DNA from 3 places in the Shewanella amazonensis SB2B genome. Region 1 is predicted to be linked to each of the others. Evidence: predicted binding sites of a transcription regulator. Region 1 holds the regulator's gene; each other region holds the start of a gene.

Region 1 (3,255 bases):
ACCCTGAGGGCTACCGACTTTCCGGAGCCAGAGCGCCCGGAGACTATAACGAGTTTCATCCGATGATTACCTGGTAAAGTTCCTTTTCATCGTGGCTTTTACGCAGCTGCTTGAGGATCTGCTTGTCATTCAGCTTTTCGGCCATAGCGGCCAGGGTGCTGAGATGTTGCTGACACTGGTCCGACGGCACCAGCAAGGCAAACAGAATGTCCACAGGTTGCTTGTCAATGGCGTCATAACCAATGGCTTCTTCACACTTGATCAGCACAGCTAAGGGCTTATCTATAGTGCCAAGGCGTCCATGGGGAATGGCAATACCATTACCAATACCTGTGCTACCCATTTTTTCACGGGCCAGCAGGCTTTCGAATATCTCTTGAGACGAGAGGGAGGGATTCTGGGCAGCAGCGAGATCGCTAATCAGCTCCAGCACCTTTTTCTTGCTGCCCGGAGTGGCACAGCTAGTGCACTCCGGCGCCAGGATGGTACTTAGTTCCATCGTTAATGTTTGGTCAGTTTCTCTTTGTGTTTAATAACCTGACGGTCCAATTTATCAATTAGGGCGTCAATGGCGGCGTACATGTCTTCATGTTCTGAAGTGGCGAATACCTCGCCACCGTTGAGGTGAAGCTTGGCTTCTGCGATTTGCTGCAATTTCTGAACATTGAGAACAACGTGGACATTATTGATCTGTTCGAAATGACGTTCAAGCTTGGAGAACTTGCTCTCTACGTAGTTACGCAGTGAATCAGTGATTTCGATATGATGCCCAGTCAGATTGATTTGCATAGACACTTTCCTCCAAAGACCTTGGGTGGGTTATAAACTCTTACGTTGGTTTGACGGTGGGATCAACATCGCCTCTCGGTATTTGGCGATGGTGCGTCTAGCAACGTTGATTCCTTGTTCTGCCAGAAGTTCCGCCATTTTGCTGTCGCTCAATGGTTTCTTCTGATTTTCTGCTGCCACCAGTTTCTTGATAAAGGCGCGGATGGCAGTAGATGAGCATTCTCCGCCATCTTCGGTCCCGACGTGGCTGGAGAAAAAATACTTGAGTTCAAAGATACCCCTTGGGGTATGCATGTATTTTTGGGTAGTGACCCGTGAGATGGTGGATTCGTGCATCTCTACCGCTTCGGCGATATCGTTGAGCACCATGGGTTTCATGGCTTCTTCACCATACTCAAAAAAGCCCTGCTGGAACTGCACTATGCAATTGGCGACTTTCAGCAGGGTGTCGTTGCGGCTCTCCAGGCTCTTGATAAACCACTTGGCCTCTTGCAAATGCCCGCGGATAAACTGGCTGTCAGCCTGGTTGCGACTGGTGCGCGCCATGGCGGCATATTGCTGGTTCACACTCAGTTTAGGCATACAATCGGGATTAAGCTCTACAACCCAACGGCCATTTTTTTTACTGACCGAGACATCCGGAATAACATACTCGTCCTTGGTGCTGGTCACCGACTCACCGGGACGGGGATTCAGCCCCTGAATAAGGACGATTGCGTCTCTGAGTTCTTCTTCCTTGAGGCGTGTTTTTCGCATCAGGGTGCGGAAGTCGCGGTTGGCAATCAAGTCCAAATGGTCACGGATAAGCAGCTTGGCGTTGTCCAGGTGGGGGGTATCCGCCGGAAACTGCCCAAGTTGAATGAGCAGGCACTCTGCCAAATCACGGGCAGCCACCCCGATTGGGTCGAAGTGTTGAATGCGTTTGAGCACGGCCTCAACTTCGTCAAGCTCCACTTCGTCATCGCCCACGGCCTCGAGAATTTCCTCCAGGCTTTGGGTCAAGTAACCTTTGTCATCGATGGCATCTATGATGGCAGTGGCAATGGCCAGATCGGTATCGGAAAAAGGGGTGAGATTTTTTTGCCATTCGAGATGTTCGTAGAGGCCTTCGCTGGTTTCGCCCTGAAACGGCATATCATCTTCGCCACGGATCCCGGGGCCAGACACGGGGGCAGCCGTAAAGACTTCATCCCAGGTGGTATCCATCGGGAGCTCGTCCGGCATGGACTGCTGATTGATGGCGTCTGAGGTTTCCAGCGAGGCACTGTCCGTGGTGTCGTTTGAGACGGACTCCTGGCTGAACTGGTCATCAAATTCTTTATCGCCGCCGTCGGCATCAAACTGATCGCTGCCCAGTTCGTCGTCCAGCTCCAACAGTGGGTTGGCGTCGAGGGCTTGCTGAATTTCCTGTTGCAGTTCAAGCGAAGAGAGTTGAAGCAGACGAATGGCCTGCTGCAACTGTGGCGTCATTGTGAGTTGTTGTCCCAGTTTTAGCTGGAGCGACGCTTTCATTGTACTGCGAATCCTTCACTAAATTATTCAGGTAGAAAGCTTTTCTATCAGGTTATCCGGTGATTTACCACCCTGATTATCCGGATATGAGAAGGGGGCTTTGTTAATTAACTATAGCCTGAATTGCTCACCCAAGTACACTGCACGCACCTGCTGATTGTCGAGGATTTCGGCAGGAGTGCCTTCGGCAATCAAATCGCCATGGCTGACGATATAGGCTTTTTCGCACACATCGAGGGTTTCTCTCACGTTGTGGTCGGTGATAAGCACACCAAGGCCACGATTCTTCAATTGCTCGATGATCTTTTTGATGTCGATAACGGAAATGGGGTCTACCCCGGCAAAAGGTTCATCCAACAGGATAAATCTGGGGTTTGCGGCGAGCGCCCGGGCTATCTCGACCCGGCGACGTTCGCCACCTGAGAGTGACATGCCCAGATTGTCACGAATGTGGGTGATGTGAAACTCTTCCAGCAGTTGCTCCAAGGCCTCTTCACGCTCATCGGTGTTCAGCTCTTTACGCATCTGCAACACGGCCATGATGTTGTCGCGCACCGACAGCTTGCGAAAGATGCTGGCTTCCTGTGGCAGATAGCCAATGCCCTTGCGTGCCCGCAGATGCATGGGATCCAGCGTCAGGTCATCATCATTGATGTGTATGCTGCCCTTGTCACTCTGTACCAGACCCACCACCATATAAAAGGTGGTGGTTTTACCGGCACCATTGGGGCCCAACAAGCCGACCACCTGGCCGGTATTGACGGTGAGGCTGACGTTTTTGACAACCTGGCGGTTTTTGTAACTCTTGGCGAGGTTACTGGCCTTCAGGGTCAGTTGGGTCATTGCTGCTTCTCTTGCTGGGGTTGCTCTGTCTTAACTTTATCCTGCAGATCCTGCTGGTAATTTTCGGGCTTGATGATGGTGATAACCCGGTCGTCTTTTTTACCGCTGCTT
Region 2 (3,255 bases), 1.4 Mb from region 1:
AGGCATCGAAGGCTTCATCACTCTTTCGCACCACCACCTGCCCGGCAAAGGCCCCCACACTCAGCAGCATAGTCAGTACGAGTAATTTCTTTATCCGCATCTCCAACTCTCCTTTCAACCCCGCTCTCCATTCATCCTCAGCATGGTGCGCCTGGCCTGATATCAAGGCTTAAATCAGTATCACTCCCCAGCTTTGGCAAATACAAGCAAAACAAAAACAGCAGGCCTGAGCCTGCTGTTTTTCGGAGTTTGACTGCCTTTAACCGGCGGTTTTCACCGTCACGAACTCGGGGTAGGCATCGATACCACAGTCGGAGGCATCCATACCATTGTACTCTTCTTCTTCACTGACACGGATCCCCATGGTCACCTTAAGGACAAACCACACAAGGAAAGAGGCGCCGAAAGTCCAGGCGAAGATGGCACAAATACCAAACAGCTGTCCGCCCAGGGTCGCATCGGCATTGGATGCAGGTACCAACAGCAAACCCAGCACCCCGGCCACACCGTGTACAGATATAGCACCTACGGGGTCATCAATCTTGATGCGATCAAAGCCCACGATAGAGAACACGACCAGAGCACCTGCCAGCAAACCAATGGCTGCGGCGAACTCAAGGGAAGGTGACAGGGGGTCTGCGGTAATGGCCACCAGACCTGCCAGCGCACCGTTCAGGATCATGGTTAAATCGGCCTTGCCCCAAATCATTTTGCAAACGACAAGGGCGGAAATCGCACCGAAAGCCGCAGCCGAGTTGGTATTGACGAAGATCTTACCGACAGAGGCGGCGTTGGCGGCATCAGACACCATCAACTGGGAGCCACCGTTAAAGCCAAACCAGCCCATCCACAGGATAAACATACCCAGAGTCGCCATTGGCAGGTTGGAGCCGGGGATAGGGTTGACCTGACCCGATGGGCCATATTTACCTTTGCGGGCGCCCAGCAAAATCACGCCGGACAGTGCGGCGGCAGCGCCGGCCATGTGCACAATACCGCTACCGGCAAAGTCCACGAAACCTGCTGCACTGACAAAACCGCCACCCCAGGTCCAGAAACCTTCGACCGGATAGATAACTGCAGTCATCACCACAGAAAACGCCAGGAAGGCCCAGAGTTTCATGCGTTCAGCCACGGCTCCGGACACAATCGACATAGAGGTTGCCACAAATACCACCTGGAAGAAAAAGTCTGATTCCAGGGAGTGGTCGGCATCGGCGGCCTGGGTACCAATCAGGGTACCGAAGCTTGGCAACCAACCCGCTTCAGGGTTGTCTACATACATGATGTTGTAGCCCACTATCAGGTAGGTGATACAGGCAATTGAATAGAGACACACGTTTTTGGTGAGGATCTCAGTGGTGTTTTTGGAGCGCACCAAACCCGCTTCCAACATGGCGAAGCCTGCCGCCATCCACATGACCAAGGCCCCGGAGATCAAAAAGTAAAAGGTATCCAGTGCGAATCTGAGTTCGGCCACTGTCAGGCCCAGTTTGCTGATTTCTTCCATCTCGCTTCCCCTTACAGTGCTTCGTCGTCAGTTTCACCGGTCCGAATTCGGACCGCTTGCTCTAAATCGGTGACAAAGATTTTACCGTCACCGATTTTGCCGGTATGGGCCGCTTTTACGATGGCCTCCAACAGCAGCTCGACATTTTCAGCCTTGGTAGCGATATCCAGCTTTATCTTGGGCAGAAAATCCACCTGATATTCGGCACCCCGGTATAGTTCGGTGTGCCCCTTCTGACGGCCAAAACCTTTGACCTCGGTTACTGTCATACCTTCGATACCCATGCCGGCGATGGCTTCACGCACATCGTCGAGTTTGAAGGGTTTGATGATTGCACTCACCAGTTTCATTCCCGGCCTCCGCTGATTGTTGTATGTCTTGCCTGACAAAGACATTTCAAGCATCGCGCCAAAGTTTCAACCCAATGTTTTTAATATATTTATTACATTTTACGCACAAATTGAGCGCATAAATTCGCACAAAAAAAGTGCACTTATGCAGACGGCGCACCAAGGTGGTGCATTTGACTTTCGGCGTATTGGCAGCGGCATTAAAAAGGGGTTAACTGGGTAAAACCAAGGAGGCGATACATGCTTAAGCCAAGTGAAACTGTGCTTGTCGTCGTGGATGTTCAGGGCAAACTGGCCCGACTGATGTACAACTCAGAAGCCATGCACCAGCAGCTGATCACCCTGATAAGCGGGGCAAGAATTTTTGATATACCCATTCTCTGGTTGGAGCAATTACCAGACAAACTGGGACCCACTTCTGAAGAACTCAGACTGGTGCTGGAAGGCTTCAGCCCAATTCCCAAAGAACATTTCAGTGGCTGGGCCTGCGATGAATTTCAGCAAGCGCTTAACAATACCGGACGCAAGCAGGTGCTGCTGTGCGGCATAGAAACCCACATTTGTGTGTATCAAAGTTGCCGCGACATGCTGGACAACGGCTTTGATGTGCATCTGGTGGCCGACGCCATGGGGTCGCGCACCGCCGAGAACAAAGCATTGGGACTACAAATGATGGGTGAGGCTGGCGCCAAACTCACCAACGTCGAGTCGTTGCTGTTTGAACTGCAACATCATGCGGTAGGCGACAGTTTCAGAGCACTGCTGAAACTCATCAAATAAGCCGCTCTATTACTCACGTCTGCCAAAGAAAAGCCCCCGCATTGCGGGGGCTTTGTGTATGCAGGCTTGGGGTTTGCTGCTTACTTGTAAGTGGCTTCGCGGGCCTTGGCGTCTGCTTCCCACTTGGGCAGCATTTCTTGCTTGAACTTGGCCTTATCGGCGTTCATCTTGTCCATGTCCATACCCAGAGCAGCCTGAGCTTTGGCCTTGGTAGAGATGTCCGGCAGCTCGATAGGCTGCTTCACGCCTTTGGTGGCCAGCAACTGAGCCAGTTGAACGCGGGCGTTGGCAGCCTTGTCTACGGCAGTGCCCAGTACACGCAGTGCTTCAGCTGGAGCATGTGCAGACACGCCGTGAGAGGCAATGGCGTAGTCCCAGCGCCACTGAGCGTGACGGATGTTGGTCAGGATAGGCTTCATTTCATCTTCGGTGGCACCGGCTTTCCAGGCAGCACCGGCTTCGAAGTGAGCAGCAACCAGCTGAGCTTCAGCCTTGGACTTGAGCTCCATCACCTTGGACTTGTTGTCCTTGTAGACGGTCAGCATGTGTTCTTTGTCCTGACTGTGGCAGGTACCGCAAGTTTCTTCGAAACGATCGAAGGGGTTGCCCACTTTG
Region 3 (3,255 bases), 1.3 Mb from region 1:
GCCATGGAGGCTGCTGCCTCTTCGGTACGCTGTTTCTGCGAGGCCACGCCCAAGGTAGCAAGCTCACTGACTGACTTCAGCTCTCTGGCAACCTGATTCATCGCCTCGCTGGTATCCGAAAGCCCCGACACGGTCCGGGTCACATCTTCGCTCATGCGCCGCAACCCTTTGGCGACCTTCGCATAGTTATCACTGACATGACCATCAAATCTCTGTGTCAAATCACCGTCGGCAAGGTTGGCTACCCCGCTCTCCAAACCCGCCAGGGCTTTGGCCTGCCCCATAAGGCCTGTGCCAATGATAACTGCCGCGAGCAGCAGCACCATGGCTTCAAGCCACAGGGATTTGGTCAACAACAGCACCAATACAACCAACAGCAACAGCCAGCCCAGTCGTTGGAACATCTTGTTTTCAAACAGCATTGGCATCCCTCAAGCTCACCACCCGACTACCCAAAAAGAGGGGGAGCCCGGCAGTTTGTCTGTTCATCCCAACAGCAATTATGGTCCAGGCTCTCAAAATTGAGCAAAAGTTGATTCACATCAAATTATTAACACTTGTTTTTCATAGTGCTAATCAATAGGGAGCTTTATTGATCAAGATCAGGAAAGCCAAGGGAACTGAGAGTTACCTTAAACTCGACTTCACGGAAAAGAGGATTTCAATCATGGCGTTTTGGCTGGATTTGATGTTTGGTAACCCGATAGGGTTAATGTCAATGATAGTGATCTTCACCACTTTAGGGATAATTTCCTACATTATGTGGATGCTGTTTGTGAAGTCTGCGAAGCCTTAGTTTTTGCTTTCAATGTTCTTAACTGTGCATGTTTCAAGAGTGAATTAGGGGGCCGAATGGCCCCCCTTTTTATGTCTGTGTTTTCTTCTTCGAGCCTCAGGCTGCGCGCTGAGGTGGCTTGCGGTGTGATACCACGCTACCTACAAATCCAGGACGCGCTTTTATCAGGTTCTGCATATCTTCCTGACTCAGCTCCCCATTGGGCAATCTGAGTACATTTCGGTTCAGATGCTCTCTCGCCAGCATACTTATCTTGTAATCGGCCGTTGACCCCTGGATGGCATAGTGCTTCACATTTCCGAGGCACTCGAGAATATTGGTCTCTACCAGGCTGCGCACTGCCAACTCTTCTACGGGCAGGGTCAGAATAGTTTTTCCCTGTAAAAAGAATTCTCTGAGCAGCGCACGCTCAGCGGGATCGAGCAATTTGACCTTATGCTCAATCACTTCTGTCTTCCGCTTGGTCCCCAGGTAACTGATAGCCTCGTCCAATAAAAAATTGGCCAAAAGCGATGCAAAAAAAGCACAGGCAACAATCAATCCTAGACCTATCAAGGCCGATTCCTGAATGACCCACTGGTCAAGATGCAAAGTCGCCAGCCAGGATTGCGGCGCAAATTTCAATGTCAGGGTCGCTATCAGCAGCCAAAGCATGCTTTTAAACCCCCAGGCTTTCAGTGATTCAACCCCCGGGACATTCCATTCAGGCACCTTCATCACACACCTCTTCCGTCAAAAAATTGAACTTCTGATCACTCGTAGCAAGTTAAATGCCAGCCTTAACAGATATGTCAATTTGTACTCAGGTTGCAGAATTTCAGCGTTTTTTTATTAGCCAAACTATGCTTATACATATTCAAATGCAGGTTGGGGCTAATTAGAAAGCATGCTGGGTTTTTCTCGTCAGGCGGTGAGCAGCAAAATCGGTCGCAGGCTGATGATTTCGATCGTGCTGTTCAGCTCGCTTATCACACTCATCACCACCGGCTATCAGCTGTTTAACGACTATAACGGCGATCTTAACCGTATCGATCGTGCCTTCTCCAACATCGAGAAAGTTAACCTCGACGTGCTGGCGGCCAGTATCTGGGTGATTGATGAGCGCCTTATCAATACGCAACTCGAAGGCCTTATCCAGCTGCCCGACATTACCTATATCTCCATCGATGACGACAGCGGCCAGCACTGGAGCCGCGGTGCCCCCATCGACAAGAACTTTATTGAGAAGGTGTTTTCCCTAAACTACAACTCCGGCAGTGAAAGCATCTCCGTGGGTAAACTCACTATCCTGGCCGACTTGAATGCCGTGTACGAACGCATTTATGACAAGGCCATCATCATATTGCTCTCCAACGCCATAAAAACCTTTTTGGTGGCTGGCATGATCCTTATCCTGGTGTGGCTCAACATTACCCGCCACCTCAATACTCTGGCAGCCTATTGCCAGGACATCAGCGTAGAACATGAGTATCAGCCACTGACGTTTCAAAAGCGCGGTGCTCAAAATGAGTTCGATCAGGTCGCCCTGGCAATAAACGAAATGCAGGAACAGCTGCATCGTTCCTTCGGTGCCTTGAAAAAGTCCAAGTCCGACTTGCAACACGCGCTGGAAGACAGAGAAAGGCTACTGGAACTGGAGCGCTCGTATAAGGAAGAACTCGCCAAGCAGGTAAAAGAGCGCACCATGGAGCTGGAACAGTCGCTGTTAATTCTGAAAAGAGCACAGGAGGCGCTGGTTGAGCAGGAGAAAATGGCTGCCCTTGGGGGCTTGGTGTCCGGTGTTGCCCACGAAATCAACACCCCAATTGGGATTTGCCTCACCGCTGCCAGTACCCAGTTGGCTCACATCGATGAACTCATCAGCCTTATTCACAGTGAAGAAGCCACCCTGGAGGAAATCAACGCCATTCTCGAAGAATACCAGCAAAGCTGTGAGCTCATCGTCAGCAATATCACCCGCGCCAGTAACCTCATCCAGAAATTCAAAACCATTGCAGCGGAAAACAGCCATGAGGCTCACGAGCAAATTCCCATTGCCCAGCTGTGTCGGGACATCCATGACTCCACACAGCTTATCTATGCGCCAACAATGGCCAACATGGAACTGGATATTGCCGATGAGCTACAGGTAGAAACAAACTACAGTCTGCTCAACCAGATACTGAGTAATCTGATGTCCAACATCTATGCCCATGCCTTCGCACAGGGGCGGGAAAATCTCTTCCGGGTAGAGGCCTATCTGGAAAACCGGCGCCTTGTCGTGCGCCTTGAGGATAATGGCCCCGGGATCGCCGCTGATGTCGCCGAGCATATGTTTGAGCCATTTTATACCACCATCCGCGCCCGGGGAGGCACTGGGCTGGGCTTGTCAGCGGCATTCAATGCAGCAACCCTGCTTAAAGGGAGTGTGCGTTACGAAGGAAAGTCAACTCTGGGGGGGGCCTGCTTTGTCCTGAGCA

What was found. Region 1 encodes sigma-54, which starts transcription at its own class of promoters, with help from an activator protein. Its sites were predicted from a motif close to GTTGGCACGNNNNTNGNNT; they were not measured.
Region 2: SAMA_RS03450 (P-II family nitrogen regulator) is a predicted target of sigma-54. The motif match lies at 1,905-1,923, and genes of this name have one in related genera.
Region 3: SAMA_RS02920 (superinfection exclusion B family protein) is a predicted target of sigma-54. The motif match lies at 1,556-1,574, and genes of this name have one in related genera.

The regions. Positions count from the first base shown of each region.
Region 1 is NC_008700.1:3,662,553-3,665,807, reverse strand. It holds gene rapZ (RNase adapter RapZ) at 1-59, opposite strand, end outside; gene ptsN (PTS IIA-like nitrogen regulatory protein PtsN) at 56-499, opposite strand; gene hpf (ribosome hibernation promoting factor) at 502-789, opposite strand; gene SAMA_RS16110 (RNA polymerase factor sigma-54) at 820-2,301, opposite strand; gene lptB (LPS export ABC transporter ATP-binding protein) at 2,413-3,144, opposite strand; gene lptA (lipopolysaccharide transport periplasmic protein LptA) at 3,141-3,255, opposite strand, start outside.
Region 2 is NC_008700.1:804,743-807,997, reverse strand. It holds gene SAMA_RS03460 (hypothetical protein) at 1-100, opposite strand, end outside; gene SAMA_RS03455 (ammonium transporter) at 260-1,510, opposite strand; gene SAMA_RS03450 (P-II family nitrogen regulator) at 1,522-1,860, opposite strand; gene SAMA_RS03440 (hydrolase) at 2,101-2,640, shown strand; gene nrfA (ammonia-forming nitrite reductase cytochrome c552 subunit) at 2,721-3,255, opposite strand, start outside.
Region 3 is NC_008700.1:673,227-676,481, reverse strand. It holds gene SAMA_RS02930 (bacteriohemerythrin) at 1-422, opposite strand, end outside; gene SAMA_RS19310 (DUF3149 domain-containing protein) at 668-796, shown strand; gene SAMA_RS02920 (superinfection exclusion B family protein) at 893-1,513, opposite strand; gene SAMA_RS02915 (sensor histidine kinase) at 1,683-3,255, shown strand, end outside.